2 regions of the Streptomyces sp. NPDC051217 genome follow, and region 1 is predicted to be linked to the other one. Evidence: riboswitches for the same ligand, from Rfam matches in the RefSeq annotation. Region 1 holds a riboswitch; the other holds the start of a gene.
The links. A riboswitch is a leader RNA that binds a small molecule or an ion and turns the genes downstream of it on or off. The one in region 1 is predicted to bind thiamine pyrophosphate.

Region 1 (4,206 bases):
CGCCCGAGGGCTATCTCAAGGACGTGACCGCGGGCGTTTTCGCGGCGTTCTACGTGCCCTTCCTGGCGACCTTCGTCGCGATGATGCTCAAGGCGGACGACGGCGCGCAGCGCGTGCTGACGTTCCTGGTTCTGACCATCGTCAGCGACACCGGTGCGTACGCGATCGGCTGGCGCTTCGGAAGCCACAAGCTGGCGCCGCGCATCAGCCCCGGCAAGACCCGCGAGGGCCTGTTGGGCGCCGTGGGGTTCGCCATGGCGGCCGGTGCGCTGTGCATGCAGTTCCTCATCGAGGACGGCACCTGGTGGCAGGGGCTGCTGCTCGGTCTCGCCGTGGCCGCCAGTGCCACGCTCGGGGACCTGGGCGAGTCGATGATCAAGCGGGACCTCGGGATCAAGGACATGGGCACGCTGCTGCCCGGTCACGGCGGCATCATGGACCGCCTCGACTCGCTTCTGCCGACGGCCCCGGTGGTGTGGCTGCTGTTGGTGGTCTTCGTCGGCTCGGGCTGAGTCGTATCCCTACCGGTTACCCTGGTAAGGCCCGCCGTCCTGGACGGCGGGCCTTACTGCGCTCCGCGGTCGCGGAGCCCGTCACATGAGGTCTCCTGGCACCGGCAGTGTGCCCACGTCTCTCCCGCAGCCGGCGGGGAACACCGGCCTCGTCGTACCGAGGAGAAAACAGCTCATGGCACCGCCCAATCCCGGAGAGCTCACGTTCGTCGCGCCCCGTGGCGCCAAGAAGCCGCCGAGGCACCTCGCCGACCTCACGCCGGAAGAACGTCGCGAGGCCGTCGCGGCGCTCGGTGAGAAGGCGTTCCGTGCCAAGCAGTTGTCGCAGCACTACTTCGCGCGGTTCGCGAACGACCCCGCCGAGTGGACGGACATCCCGGCCGCCGCGCGCCAGAAGTTCGCCACGGAGCTGCTGCCCGACCTGATGTCCGTGGTGCGGCATATCTCCTGCGACGACGACACCACCCGTAAGACGCTGTGGCGGCTGCACGACGGCACGCTGGTCGAGTCCGTCCTGATGCGTTACCCGGACCGGGTCACCATGTGCATCTCCTCGCAGGCGGGCTGCGGCATGAACTGCCCGTTCTGCGCGACGGGGCAGGCGGGCCTCGACCGCAACCTGTCCACGGCGGAGATCGTGCACCAGATCGTGGACGGCATGCGCGCGCTGCGCGACGGCGAGGTCCCCGGCGGGCCCGCCCGGCTGTCCAACATCGTCTTCATGGGTATGGGCGAACCACTCGCCAACTACCGCCGCGTCGTCGGGGCGATCCGCCGGCTGACCGACCCCGAGCCGGACGGCATCGGTCTCTCGCAACGGGGCATCACCGTTTCGACGGTGGGCCTGGTGCCCGCGATGCTGCGCTTCGCCGACGAGGGCTTCAAGTGCCGCCTCGCCGTCTCGCTGCACGCGCCCGACGATGAACTGCGCGACACCCTCGTGCCGGTCAACACCCGTTGGAAGGTGCGGGAGGTGCTCGACGCAGCCTGGGAGTACGCGGAGAAGTCGGGCCGCCGCATCTCCGTCGAGTACGCCATGATCCGCGACATCAACGACCAGGCGTGGCGGGGCGATCTGCTGGGGCGGCTGCTCAAAGGGAAGCGGGTACACGTCAATCTGATCCCGCTCAACCCGACGCCCGGGTCCAAGTGGACGGCCTCCCGCCCCGAGGACGAGAAGGCCTTTGTCGAGGCCGTCGCGTCCCACGGGGTGCCCGTAACGGTGCGCGACACCCGCGGCCAGGAGATCGACGGGGCATGCGGTCAGCTGGCGGCGACGGAGCGCTGAGTGCGGCGTAGGGGCCCCGTTGAGGTCCATGTACTCTGGGGTTCGAACGAATTACATATTCCGACAGGGGAGCGCCACAGCGCTGAGAGTGCGGCAGAGGCTCGGGAAGAGCCTCACGATCGCAGACCCTCTGAACCTCGCCCAGGTCATTCTGGGTAGGAAGTTCGGTCATCACTCATGCTGTTGCGCCCTGCCCTGTTCCGGTCCGCCGGTGCGGGGCAGGGCCGCGTCTTCTCCTGGACACCCCAGGAGGAATTCAGTTGCGTACCACGAAGAAGATGGCGGTCGGCGCCGTCGCCGCGGCGCTGGGAGTCTCCGCGCTCGCCGCGTGCGGCGGCGGGTCCGAGGACGCCGGGTCGTCGGACGGGGCGAAGTCCAAGAGCGTGACGCTCGTCGCCCACGACTCTTTCGCGGCCTCGGACTCCGTACTGAAGGAGTTCACCGAGCAGACGGGCTACACCGTCAAGGTGCTGAAGAGCGGCGAGGCCGGCGAGGCGCTCAACAAGGAGATCCTCACGAAGGGTTCCCCACAGGGCGATGTCTTCTTCGGCGTCGACAACACGCTCCTCTCGCGCGCTCTCGACAACGGCCTGTTCACGCCGTACGAGGCGAAGGGTCTCGACCAGGTCCGCGCCGACGTGCGGCTCGACGACGCCGAGCACCGTGTCACCCCTGTCGACACCGGCGACATCTGCGTCAACTACGACAAGAAGTACTTCACGGACAAGAAGCTGGCGCCGCCGGAGTCCTTCGCCGACCTGACGAAGCCCGCCTACAAGAACCTTCTCGTCGTCGAGAACGCCGGGCAGTCCTCACCGGGGCTCGGCTTCCTCCTCGGTACCGTCGCCGCGTACGGGGACGACGGCTGGCAGGACTACTGGAAGCAGCTCAAGGCCAACGGCGTCCAGGTCGTCGACAGCTGGGAGCAGGCCTACAACGAGGACTTCTCCGGCTCGGCCGGCGGCAAGAAGGCGAAGGCGGAGCGCCCGCTCGTCGTCTCGTACGCGTCGAGCCCGCCCGTCGAGGTCCTGTACGCCGAACCGCAGCCCCAGGAGGCGCCGACCGGCGTCGCCACGGGGACCTGCTTCCGCCAGATCGAGTTCGCCGGTCTGCTCCAGGGGGCGAAGAACGAGGGGGGCGGCAAGGCACTGCTGGACTTCCTGGTGAGCAAGACCTTCCAGGAGGACATGCCGCTCAACATGTTCGTGAATCCGGTCGTCGACGGTGCGAAGCTGCCGGCGCTCTTCACCGACCACGGCGCCGTCGTCGATATGCCGCAGACCATGGACCCGGAGAAGATAGCCAAGAACCGTGACGAGTGGATCCAGTCGTGGTCCTCACTCGTCGTCAAGTAGGCGCGGACGCCGCCCGGAAGGGCGAGCGGAGCACGCGTACGGCTACGGGGCCGGTAGTCGGGAAGTCAGCTCGGCGGCCGGGCCGAGGACGGGGCCGGGACGCCGGCGCCGCGGTGCGTGCCGCGCGGCGCCGGGGGAGCGCCGTACGGCTCTGCCTCATGGCCGTGCCCGTCGCGTTCTTCGCGGTCTTCTTCGCCTACCCCGTCGTCGCGATCGTCGGCCGGGGGCTGAAGGCGGACGGCTCCTGGCACTGGGGCAGGTTCGGCGACGTGCTGGGCCGGCCCGACATCGGGCAGGTGCTCTGGTTCACGACGTGGCAGGCCGCGGTCTCCACCGCGCTCACCCTGCTGATCGCGCTTCCCGGTGCGTACGTCTTCGCGCGCTTCGAGTTCCCCGGCAAACAGCTTCTGCGCGCCGTCGTGACGGTGCCGTTCGTCCTGCCGACCGTTGTTGTCGGTACGGCGTTCCTCGCGCTGCTGGGGCGCGGCGGGCTGCTCGACGAACTGTGGGGCGTGCGGGCGGACACGACGGTGTGGGCGATCCTCCTCGCGCATGTGTTCTTCAACTACGCGGTGGTCGTCCGCACCGTGGGCGGCCTCTGGGCGCAGCTGGATCCCCGTCAGGAGGAGGCCGCGCGGGTGCTCGGTGCCGGGCGGCTCGTGGCATGGTGGCGGATCACGCTGCCCGCACTGGGCCCCGCCGTCGCCGCCGCGGCGCTGATGGTGTTCCTCTTCACCTTCACTTCCTTCGGCATCGTCCAGATCCTGGGCGGTCCGGCCTACTCCACCCTGGAGGTGGAGATCTACCGGCAGACCGCGCAGCTGCTCGATCTGCCCACCGCCGCCGTTCTGACGATGGTGCAGTTCGCCGCCGTCGGCGCGATTCTGGCCCTGCACGCCTGGACCGTACGGAGGCGGGAGACCACCCTGAAACTGGTCGATCCCGCGCAGACGGTGCGCAGGCCGCGGGGAGTCGGCCAGTGGGCGCTGCTCGCCGGCGTGCTCGGCACCGTCCTCCTTCTGATCCTGCTGCCTCTCGGCGTGCTGATCGA
Region 2 (4,206 bases), on a different contig from region 1:
CGCGCGCGTGGCCGGTGATCAGCTGGAAGTTGTGCGGGTTACGGATGCCCAGACCCGATCCGATCGGGGAGCCGAGCGGCATGATCGCCGCGCAGCCCACGTCCTCCAGCTTCCTCGCGAGCACGGGATCGTCGTTGGTGTACGGCAGCACGGTGAAGCCGTCGTCCACCAACGTCTCGGCGGCGTCGAGCAGTTCGATCGGGTCGGGCAGCAGTGTCCGTTCGTCGGCCACCACTTCGAGCTTGATCCAGTCGGTGCCCAGCGCCTCACGCGCCAGCCGGGCGGTGAGGACGGCCTCGCCCGCGGTGAAGCAGCCCGCCGTGTTCGGAAGCACCCGGATGCCGAGGCGGTCGAGCACGGACAGCACTGAGCCCTGCACGGTGGGGTCGAGCCGGCGCATGGCGACGGTGGTGAGTTCGGTGCCGGACGCGGTCAGCGACCTTTCCAGTACGTCGAGGCTGGGCGCGCCGCCCGTCCCCATGATGAGCCGGGAGTCGAGGGCGGTGCCGCCGATGACGAGCCTGTCGTCGGACATCTGGTTCAGCCTCCCTGGACAGCGGTGAGGACTTCGACGCGGTCGCCGTCGGACAGGGTGGTGGCCGACCAGCGCCCGCGCGGGACGACGGTCTCGTTGAGCGCGGCGGCGACGCCCGACGGGGCGGGGGTGAGGGTCGCGACGAGGACGTCGAGGGTGACGGGGCCGGCGAGGACGCGGGCCTCTCCGTTCACCGAGACGGTCACGGAGGGGTTCACGGGCGGATCGGCGGAGGGATCGACGCACGGATCAGTGTGCGGGTTCACCGACGGATTCACGGACGGATTCACGGTGTCTGTCATGCGTGCTGCTCCTGACCTACGTCAGACGGCGGGGGAGAGGCCCGGCGAGGGGCGGGGCGCGAAGGCGGGCGAGAAGCGGTCCGGTGTGAAGGGTCGTGCGTCGTCGGGGAGTTCGCCCGTCGTGAGCACGGTGGCCATCACCTGGCCCGTGACGGGCGTCAGGAGCACCCCGTTGCGGTGGTGCCCGGTGGCCAGATGCAGGCCCGGCAGGGCGGTCGGCCCGAGCAGGGGGGCATTGTCCGGTGACGTCGGCCGCAGCCCGGCGCGGGTCTCGGTGAGCGGCAGTTCGGTGATGCCGGGGAGCAGTTCATGGGCGTCGCGCAGGAGTTCGTACACCCCGCCCGCCGTCACCGTCGTGTCCCAGCCGAGCTCCTCGCTCGTGGCGCCCACGACCAATTCGCCGTTCTCGCGGGGCACCAGATAGATGTGGCTGCCGCGGACCTCGGCCCGCAGTGTCCGGGACAGGAACGGCGCGTACGGGCGCGGCACCGTCAGCCGCAGGACCTGGCCCTTGACGGGCCGTACCGGCGGCAGGACGTCGTCCGGCACTCCGGCGAGCCGTCCGCTGAGGCTGCCACCGGCGATGACGACCTGCTCGGCGTCGAGATCGGCGCCGCCGCCGACGGTGACTCCGGCGGCCCGGTCCCGAACCACCCGCAGCCTCTCGGCCCAGGCCCGGTGGAAGACCACCCCGGCCCGCTCGCAGGCCGTCACGAGGGCCGCCGCGAGCCTGCGCGGGTCGATCTGGTGGTCGCCGTCGGCCCGCAGGCCGCCGCGTACGCCCGGAGCGAGCATCGGCTCCAGCCGCCGGCACTCGCGTCCGGTGAGCCATTCGGACTCCAGACCCGACCTCTTTTGGAGGGCGTGGAGTTCACGCAGTCGCGCGCGGTCGTCGGTGTCGAGAGCGACCGCGAGCGTGCCGCAGGCGCGGTAGCCGGTGTCCTGGCCGGTGGCGGACTCCAGCTCGGCGACGAAGTCGGGATAGAGCCGCGCCGAGGCGATGTTCAGTCCCAGCAGGGTCTGCTCGCCGTGGTCGAGTTCGCTGACGGGGGCGAGCATCCCGGCGGCGACCTGGGCGGCCCCGCCGCCCGGCTCGGGATCGACGACGGTGACGCGGAGCCCGCGCTGCGCCGTGCGCCAGGCGGTGACGAGGCCGATGACGCCGCCCCCGACGACCAGGACGTCGGTGTGCCGGGGACCTGGGCCGGCGGACGGGTCCGGAGACCTGCCCGGAGACGGCTCCGGACCGGATTCCCCCAACGGAACGTGAGATGAGCGCATGGGCGTCCAGCTCCTCCCTTCGCCGGCATGACCCGGATCAGGTTCGTACGGTCGGAGGCCGCGTCAGCCTCCCTCTCAGCCCGGTGCGTACGGGCTCCCGCGAGGTGTGAAGTCTCTTGTTCGCTACTGCCGATAAGTGCTTCCGGGTCAGGGTAACCCCCGGTCGCCGTGCCCTGTAAGGGAGTCGTCGTCCCGGCCGGGTCCTTAAGGTGATCAGGTGAACGAGCAGCGGAAGCAGGCGGACGGGCGGCGCACCGTCATCGTCGGCGCGGGCATGGCGGGTGTGCAGACCGCCGTCGCACTGCGCGAACTGGGGTACGGCGGCCCCGTCACCCTCGTCGGAGCCGAGCCCCACCAGCCCTACGACAGGCCCCCACTCTCCAAAGCCGTCCTCCTTGGGACGGCGGAGGGTTCGGCTTTCGACGTGGACTTCGACGCGCTCTCCCTGGAGCTGCGGCTCGGGCTCGAAGTGACCGGCGTGCGCCCCGAGGACCACGAGGTGGACACGGAGGCGGGGCCGGTCCCGTACGACGTACTGGTCCTCGCCACCGGCGCCGAACCGGTCACGCTCCCCGGCGCGAAGGACGTGCCCGGTGTCCATCTGCTGCGCACCCTGGACGACGCCGCGCGGCTGCGCCCCATCCTGGACCGCGGGAACCAGATCGTCGTGGTCGGCGCGGGCTGGATCGGCGCCGAGTTCACCACCGCCGCCAGGGAGGCCGACTGCGCGGTCACCGTCGTGGAGGCCGCGGACCGTCCGCTCGCCGGCGCACTGCCGGCCGAGGTCGCCACTCCGATGGAGGACTGGTACGCGGAGAGCGGCGCGGAACTCCTCACCAACGCGCGCGTGGCGGGCGTCCGGCCCGGCACGGTGTTCCTCGCCGACGGCCGCGAACTGGCGGCGGACGCGGTCGTCGTGGGCATCGGCGCCAGACCCGCCACGGGCTGGCTGGCGGGTTCCGGCATCGTGACCGGCCCCGAGGGTGCCGTCACCGCCGATGACCGGCTGCGTACCTCACGGGCCGACGTGTACGCGGTCGGGGACTGCGCCTCTTTCCCCTCGGCCCGCTACGGCGAGCGGCTGCTGGTGCACCACTGGGACAACGCGCTCCAGGGGCCGCGCACGGTCGCCGCCGACATCGTGGGGGAGGCCCACGAGCCGTACGACCCCGTGCCGTACTTCTGGTCCGAACAGTTCGGCCGCTTCGTGCAGTACGCGGGCCACCACGCGCGGGCCGACACGCTGCTGTGGCGCGGCGACCCGGCGACCGCCGCCTGGTCGGTCCTGTGGCTGCGCGAGGGGGCGCTGGTGGCGCTGATGACCGTCGGCCGGCCGCGTGATCTGGCGCAGGGCCGCAAGCTCGTCGCGTCGGGCGCGCGGATCGACACCGAGTGGGCGGCCGACCCCGCCGTACCGCTGAAATCGACCGTTCTCTGACCTCTGCCGATCCCGCCCCCGCGCTGTCGTCCCCCGGCCGACGCGGTGCCCGGCGACCCGTTCGGTGCCCGGCTCGGCTTCCGACTGTCAGTCCGGGATGGCAGGCTTGTCCTGTGACTGAGATTGACGCAAAGATCGATGCTCTCGTCCCTGCCTGGCTTCACCTGCCCGATATCGCCGAGATGCTGGATATCGAGGTGACGCGTGTGCGTCAGCTGGTGAAGGAAGGCACGCTGATCGCCGTGCGCCGCGGGGAGAACCGCGCGCTTCAGGTGCCGGCCGCCTTCATCGACGGCAACAAGGTCGTCAAGGGCCTCGCCGGGACCTTGACGCTCCTGAGGGACGACAGCTTCACCGACGAAGAGATGCTTGAGTGGCTCTTCACTCCCGACCCGTCCCTGCCGGGCACGCCCGCGCAGGCCCTCAGCGAGAATCGCGGTACGGAGGTGAAGCGCCGCGCTCAGGCGCTCGCCGTCTGACGACACCACCACCGGCCGTACGCGGGGCGGGGCGCTCCGCCCCGCGTACGGCCGGCCCAGAGAACCGATCCGACAGACATTGATCCGCCAGACATTGATCCGAGCACGGCCGTCCGGGGACGCCGATCTGGGCCGTCCGAGGACACCGATCCGACGGGGGAGACCCGCATG

Region 2: linked by a shared signal. The riboswitch ahead of thiO (glycine oxidase ThiO) and the one ahead of ACIBBB_RS21895 (thiamine ABC transporter substrate binding subunit) in region 1 are both predicted to bind thiamine pyrophosphate.

What each region holds. Positions count from the first base shown of each region.
Region 1 is NZ_JBITEV010000009.1:275,757-279,962, forward strand. It holds gene ACIBBB_RS21885 (phosphatidate cytidylyltransferase) at 1-512, shown strand, start outside; gene rlmN (23S rRNA (adenine(2503)-C(2))-methyltransferase RlmN) at 688-1,800, shown strand; TPP riboswitch at 1,856-1,980, shown strand; gene ACIBBB_RS21895 (thiamine ABC transporter substrate binding subunit) at 2,061-3,155, shown strand; gene ACIBBB_RS21900 (ABC transporter permease) at 3,314-4,206, shown strand, end outside.
Region 2 is NZ_JBITEV010000004.1:117,170-121,375, forward strand. It holds gene ACIBBB_RS11850 (thiazole synthase) at 1-535, opposite strand, end outside; gene thiS (sulfur carrier protein ThiS) at 541-753, opposite strand; gene thiO (glycine oxidase ThiO) at 859-2,118, opposite strand; TPP riboswitch at 2,115-2,229, opposite strand; gene ACIBBB_RS11865 (NAD(P)/FAD-dependent oxidoreductase) at 2,393-3,556, shown strand; gene ACIBBB_RS11870 (Rv2175c family DNA-binding protein) at 3,670-4,035, shown strand; gene thiE (thiamine phosphate synthase) at 4,204-4,206, shown strand, end outside.